Linked DNA regions of Alloalcanivorax dieselolei B5. The main gene of each other region encodes a partner of the protein of the gene in region 2 in a complex. Links are inferred from orthologs where the notes say so. Each region holds a gene or a part of one and is shown on either strand. Other genes may lie near its edges. The genes, in order: tsaB and tsaD.

Region 1 (3,301 bases), 1.0 Mb from region 2 along the record:
CGAGGCGCACCAGTTGCCCGAGGTGGCGGCCAATTTCTTTGGCGATTCGCTGAGTACCCGGCAGCTTCAGGAGCTGGGACGGGACAGCCTGTCGGAGGCGTCCAGCAATGCCATCGATGTGGGCGAGCTGAATCGTCGTATCAGCGCCCTGGATAAGGCTTGTCAGGATTTCCGCCTCAGCCTCGGTGAGCAGGAACGCCGCGCGCCCTGGTCCGAGGTGGCGGAATTGGAGGCGGTGCGGGAAGCGGGGCAGGCGCTGCGCGAGGCCACCTCGGAACTGGAAGCCTTCCTCAAACCCCACGCCAAGGCCAGCCGGGGATTGGAAGCCTGTGCCCGACGCGCCTGGGAGCATCTGCGTACTCTGGAGAATCTGTTGGAGGCGCAGGCGCCGAATCGGGTCTATTGGTTCGAGACGTTTCGTCGCACCGCGGTGCTGCACGGCACCCCGTTGTCGGTGGCGGCGCAACTCCGGGCTCAACGGGAACAGCACCCCTGTGCCTGGGTGCTGACCTCCGCCACCCTGTCCGTGGCTGGCCGTTTCGAGCATTTACAGAAGCGTCTGGGACTGGACGAGGCCGAGACGCTGCGTCTGGAAAGCCCGTTCGATTTCAAACGCCAGGCGGTGTTTTACGCTCCGGATGGCCTGCCGGCGCCGTCCTCGCCGGGGTATACCGCGGCGCTCTCCGAAGCCATGGTGCCGGTGATCGAAGCGGCCGAGGGGCGGACCTTTTTTCTGTTCACCAGCCATCGGGCGTTGCGCGAAGCCGCCGGTATTCTGCGCCAGCGCCTGAGCTATCCGTTGCTGGTGCAGGGCGAGGCCGGTCGCCGGGAATTGCTGGACGAGTTCCGGCGTCTGGGCAATGCGGTGTTGCTTGGCACCAGCAGTTTCTGGGAAGGCATTGATGTGCGAGGCGATGCGCTGAGCTGTGTCATAATCGACAAGCTGCCGTTCGCGTCGCCGGGTGATCCGGTGGCGGCGGCCCGCATCGAGTACATCAATCGCAACGGCGGTAACGCCTTTCGTGATTACCAACTGCCCCAGGCGGTGCTGGCCCTGCGTCAGGGCGCCGGCCGTCTGATCCGCGATCCGCAGGACACCGGCCTGCTGGTGGTGGCGGATCCGCGCCTGCTCAGCAAGGGCTACGGGCGCATGTTCATCGACAGCCTGCCGGGCATGACCCGCACCCGCAAGCTGGAGGTGGTGAAACGTTTTTTCGATTACATCAGGAATCGCTGACCGTGCCCGGCACCGTGTTCCGCCGGATCGGCTCCGCGACCTTCTCGGGAGTAGCCAGCCGATGACCCGTATTGTCGCCATCGAAACCGCCACCGACGCCTGCTCCGTGGCGCTGTGGCAGGACGGTGCCGTATTGGAAAAGTTCGAACCCGGCGCGCGCCGGCAAACCGAACGGGTATTGCCGATGGTGGAGGAACTCCTGGCCGAAGCGGGCATCGAACTCTCCTCGGTGGACGCGCTGGCGTTTGGTCAGGGCCCGGGTTCCTTCACCGGGGTGCGCGTCGCCACCTCGGTGGTGCAGGGGCTGGCCTTTTCACTGGACTTGCCGGTGGTCGGTGTCTCCACCCTGGCATCCTGTGCCTTGGCCGCCCATGATCGCCATCCCCGCTTTCAACGGATCGTCGCGGTGTTCGACGCCCGCATGGGGGAAGTGTATCTCGGTGCTTATCGCTGTGGCGGGGACGAGGTGGAAGCGCTGTGTGATGAAGGGGTGTTCGCGCCGGAACGGATTCCCGTGCTGGATGGCGGCGACTGGCTGCTGGCCGGTTCCGGAACGGTTTACCAGGACGCGCTGCGCGACCGCCTGACCTGGGCCGGGATGGACGCCGAGGCGATGCCTCGCGCGGCCACCGTGGCTCGTCTGGCGGTGGCGGCGGTACGGGAAGGTCGCACCGTGCCGGCCGAGCAGGCGCAGCCGGTTTATTTGCGCGATCGGGTGGTTCAGATAGGGAGCAAGTAATGATCGAGTGGGATTTGCCGAATGTGCACCATCTGCAAGTGGTGGTGCCGAAGCAGGCCATTGATGTCATGGGCCACGTCAACAACACCGAGTATCTGCGTTTCATGGAGCAGATCGCCTGGCACCACACCCAGGCGCTGGGGTTGGGCTGGGATAAATACCAGCAGCTCAACCGTGGCATGGTGGCGCGTCGTACCGAAGTGGATTATCTGGCGCCGGCGTTCGAAGGGGAGTCACTGCTGGTCGGCACCTGGATCGTGGAGAACGACGAGCGCATCAGTATCACCCGCCGTTATCAAATCATCCGTGAATCCGATGGGCTGACGCTGCTGCGTGGCCGTACCCGCTGGGTCTGCGTGGCGCTGGATTCGGGCAAACCCCGCCGTATGCCGCCGGAGTTTTTGTCCGGTTACCAACTTACCGCCCGGGAAGACTGAGCCGAATGGATGCCTTTCAAGCCGTTATCCTGGCCCTGATCCAGGGCCTTACTGAATTCCTGCCCATCTCCAGCTCCGCTCATTTGATTCTGCCCTCGGCCCTGTTCGGCTGGCCCGACCAAGGGCTGGCTTTTGACGTGGCGGTGCATCTGGGAACCCTGCTGGCGGTGGTGGTGTATTACCGCCGGGATCTGTTGGCGATGACCGGTGGCAGCCTGAAGGGGATCCGCACCAGCACCATGAACAGCGAGTTGCGTCTGACCCTGCTGGTGGGGCTGGCGACAATACCGGCGGTGGCCGCCGGTTTTCTGGCCAAGGATCTGATCGAGAACGAATTGCGCTCGGCCATGGTGATCGCGGTGACCACGGTACTTTTTGGTGTGCTGTTGTGGCTCGCGGACGTGCTGGGCGCGCGTCGGCGCGGTACCGAGACCATGGGCGTGGGCAGTGCCTTGTTGATCGGTGTGGCGCAGGCGTTGGCGTTGATCCCCGGCACCTCGCGCAGTGGCATTACCATCACCGCGGCGTTGGCGCTGGGCTTTCGCCGTGAAGACGCGGCCCGCTTTTCCTTTCTGATGTCGATACCGGTGATTCTTGGCGCCGGCCTGCTCAAGGCCAAGGATCTGGCGGAAAGCACGGTGCCGGTGGACTGGCTGCACCTGATCCTGGGCGTGGCGGTCAGTGGTGTGGTGGCCTACCTGACCATTGTGTTCTTCCTGCGTTTGCTGGATCGCATCGGCATGCTGCCGTTCATGATCTACCGGCTGTTGCTGGGCGGTGTGCTGTTCTACGTTATTTATTCGGCAACGGCGCTGTCTTGATACCTCTGGCCTGTCTCCCCGGCGCCCCGGACCTGAAGGGTGTCCCTCGTGTAAAGGATGTGGCCAG
Region 2 (3,237 bases):
AACATCGCGGGCACCGCGCAGGGCGCCTGGTTTGCTCAACCGCAATCGCAGCCAGGGCACATTGAATTCCTCCAGCACCAGCGCCGCCACCTGCTCCGCCAGGGTTTCCACCAGTTGGAATTCGCTTTCCTCGATAAAGGCGATCAGCCGCTTGCTGATGCTTTTGTAGTCCAGGGCGTCATCGATGTGATCGGTGGCGGCGCCCTTGCGGATATCCGCGGCCATCTCCAGATCCAGGCTGACGGTCTGACGGATACGCCGCTCCCAGTCGAAAATGCCGATCACCGTATCGACTTTCAAATCATTGATATAAACGATGTCCATGCTGTTCCTCGGTCCGGGTGACGCGCGATAAGCGGCTTGTGTGTACAATGTCCAGCCTGTTGATTCGGGGATTATAGCCGGTGGTTGCCATGGCATTACAGGAAAGCTGGGGTTGGTTGCTGTCTTTATGCGCGGTGGCGTATCTGCTGGGTTCGATTTCCAGCGCCATCCTGGTCTGCCGTTTATTCGGTTATCCGGACCCGCGTACCCAGGGTTCCAGCAACCCCGGCGCCACCAACGTGCTGCGCATCGCCGGCAAGCCAGCGGCGGCACTGACCCTGCTCGGCGATGTACTGAAAGGGGTGATCCCGGTACTGGTGGCACGGGCCCTGGACCTGTCAGCGTTCGCCGTGGCGCTGGTCGGCTTCTGCGCTTTCCTCGGCCATTTGTTCCCCTTGTTCTTTCAGTTCCGCGGCGGCAAAGGCGTGGCCACCGCCTTTGGCGTGCTGTTCCCGCTGCACTGGCCCAGCGGCCTGGTGGCCGGTGCGGTATGGCTGGTGGTGTTCGGGGTGCTGCGAATTTCCTCGGTGGCGTCGCTGAGCGCCTTCATCGCGGCGCCCATCTGCCTGTGGTTCTGGCTGCCCGGCGCTGCGGCGCCGATGGCCGCCCTGACCGTGATCATGATCGTGCGTCACCGCGCCAACCTGGCCAAACTGCTGCGCGGCGAGGAATTGGGGTTCAGGAAGAAAGGCTAGTTCCCGGCGAGTTGACAATTGACAGTGGACAGTTGGCAGCGAAAAACGGAAAACCGCCATTCTTCAGTTGCTGAGGGAAACCAGCCAGGCAGTGGAGCCTTTCAAGGCGTGGTGGGTATCAGCGGGCATCCACCCGCGCCAGCTCCGCCAATGGCCAACGGGGCCGTACACTGACGCCCAGCCCCTCCTGACGCTCGCCGGCAGCCAGCCGCAACGCCCCCGCGTAAGCGATCATCGCGCCGTTATCGGTGCAATACGCCAGCCCGGGGTAATACACCTTCACCCCCAGCTTGCCCATGGCCTGAGCCAGTCGCTCGCGCAACATGCCATTGGCACTGACGCCACCGGCCACCACCAGGCGCTTGGCGCCCGTGGCCTGCATGGCCCGGCGGCACTTGATCACCAGGGTGTCCACTACCGCTTCCTGGAACGCCAGGGCCACATCGGCGCGGTCCTGGTCATCCAGCACGGTGGCGCCGCCCAGATCGTGAATGGTGTTGAGTGTGAAGGTCTTGAGGCCCGAGAAGCTCATATCCAGGCCGGGCCGGTCGGTCATCGGCCGGGGAAAACGAAAGCGCCCGGCCCGCCCCTGCTCCGCCAGACGGCTGATCGCCGGCCCACCGGGGTAGCCCAGCCCCATCATCTTCGCCGCCTTGTCGAAGGCTTCACCGGCGGCGTCGTCCACCGACTCGCCCAGAGGGACGTATTCGCCCAGGGCGCGGGCTTCCAGCAGCAGTGAGTGCCCCCCACTGACCAGCAGCGCGACAAAAGGAAAGTCCGGGGCGTCGTCTTCCAGCAACGGCGCCAGCAGGTGCCCTTCCATATGGTGCACTGGTAACGCCGGCACGCCCCAGCCGTAGGCCAGAGCGCGGGCCACACCGGCCCCCACCAGCAAGGCCCCGGCCAGCCCCGGCCCGGCGGTGTAGGCGACACCGTCCAGCTCCCGGGCGCCAATGCCGGCGTCGGACAGCACCTGGCGCAGCAGCGGCAGCAATCGCCGCACATGGTCACGGCTGGCCAGTTCCGGCACCACACCGCCATAGACCGCGTGCATGTCGATCTGACTGAACAGGGCCTGGCTCAACAGGCCCTGTTCGGTGTCGTACACCGCCACGCCGGTCTCGTCGCAACTGGTTTCGATGCCCAAAACGCGCATTTAGCCACCTCAAAAAGCGGAATCCGGCCAGCGGCGCACCCGCCGGCGAGGGCCGGCATGATAGCCCGGCGCGCCGCCATTTGCATTTACCTGCCGGTCGCGGGTAGAATTCGCGCCCTGCCGCCTGGGTGGCCGTCCCCATGACGTTTGCCCCCGAGGGACCACCTGAGCCCGTGGCGGAACCCACACAACTCAACACTTTTTAGGTAGGTGATACTTCATGCCTCAGGTGAAAGTAAAAGAAGGCGAACCCTTCGACGTGGCCCTGCGCCGCTTTAAGCGCTCCTGTGAAAAAGCCGGTGTTCTGTCCGAAGTCCGCCGTCGCGAGAACTACGAGAAGCCGACTCAGGAACGCAAGCGTAAGCGCGCTGCCGCGGTCAAGCGTCACCTGAAGAAGCTGCAACGCGAGCAGCTCGCTCGTAAGCGTCTGTACTAAGACCGTTTCCGGTCTTTGACCATGAGCGCGATCAAAGCACAGCTCGCCGACGCCACCAAAGACGCCATGCGCGCCAAAGACAAGGCGCGTCTGGGCGTTCTGCGCATGGCCATGGCGGCGCTGAAGCAGATCGAAGTGGACGAGCGCATCGAAGTGGATGACGCCCGCGCCCTCGCCGTGCTCGATAAACTGGTCAAGCAGCGCAAGGATTCCGCCGGTCAGTACCGTGACGCCAACCGTCCGGAACTGGCCGAGGTGGAAGAAGCGGAAATTCTGATCCTCCAGGAATTCCTGCCCCAGCCCCTGAGCGATGCCGAAATCGAGGCATTGATCGACGAGGCCATCACCAGTACCGGCGCCGCCGGCATGGGTGACATGGGCAAAGTCATGGGCTTGCTCAAGCCCAAACTGCAGGGCCGGGCCGACATAGGCGCGGTTAGCGGCAAGGTCAAAGCCAGGCTCACTGGCTGATTCCGGACCCGGCACGCGGTTCCCGTCCATCCCCGACGGCGCCCTCATCAGCCGCTGTGTGCCGGCCTCCACCACCACTCTCTCATTAGCCGGACTTGCCATCAGCCCGGGTGAGTCGGAATATTCTTCCCATGGCCGGTCTGATTCCCGAACAT

The links.
Region 1: the proteins of tsaD (region 2) and tsaB are in contact, whole or in part, in a solved structure (PDB 4WQ4), measured with the Escherichia coli proteins. The link is inferred for Alloalcanivorax dieselolei B5 from one-to-one orthologs.

What each region holds. Positions count from the first base shown.
Region 1 is NC_018691.1:2,066,825-2,070,125, forward strand. Bases 151-3,137 are described here. They hold tsaB (tRNA (adenosine(37)-N6)-threonylcarbamoyltransferase complex dimerization subunit type 1 TsaB), read left to right. Parts: upstream 151-1,298; coding sequence 1,299-1,976; downstream 1,977-3,137. Other genes in these bases: B5T_RS09365 (ATP-dependent DNA helicase), read left to right, coding at 151-1,237; B5T_RS09375 (acyl-CoA thioesterase), read left to right, coding at 1,976-2,413; B5T_RS09380 (undecaprenyl-diphosphate phosphatase), read left to right, coding at 2,419-3,137. In the rest of the region: more of B5T_RS09365, read left to right, coding at 1-150; more of B5T_RS09380, read left to right, coding at 3,138-3,234; B5T_RS09385 (class I SAM-dependent methyltransferase), read left to right, coding at 3,294-3,301. UniProt on the Escherichia coli protein: Required for the formation of a threonylcarbamoyl group on adenosine at position 37 (t(6)A37) in tRNAs that read codons beginning with adenine.
Region 2 is NC_018691.1:1,045,013-1,048,249, reverse strand. The notes cover bases 157-3,079. They hold tsaD (tRNA (adenosine(37)-N6)-threonylcarbamoyltransferase complex transferase subunit TsaD), read right to left. Parts: upstream 2,176-3,079; coding sequence 1,138-2,175; downstream 157-1,137. Other genes in these bases: B5T_RS04745 (GatB/YqeY domain-containing protein), read left to right, coding at 2,633-3,079; rpsU (30S ribosomal protein S21), read left to right, coding at 2,396-2,611; plsY (glycerol-3-phosphate 1-O-acyltransferase PlsY), read left to right, coding at 414-1,019; folB (dihydroneopterin aldolase), read right to left, coding at 157-324. Also shown: more of folB, read right to left, coding at 1-156; more of B5T_RS04745, read left to right, coding at 3,080-3,082; dnaG (DNA primase), read left to right, coding at 3,214-3,237.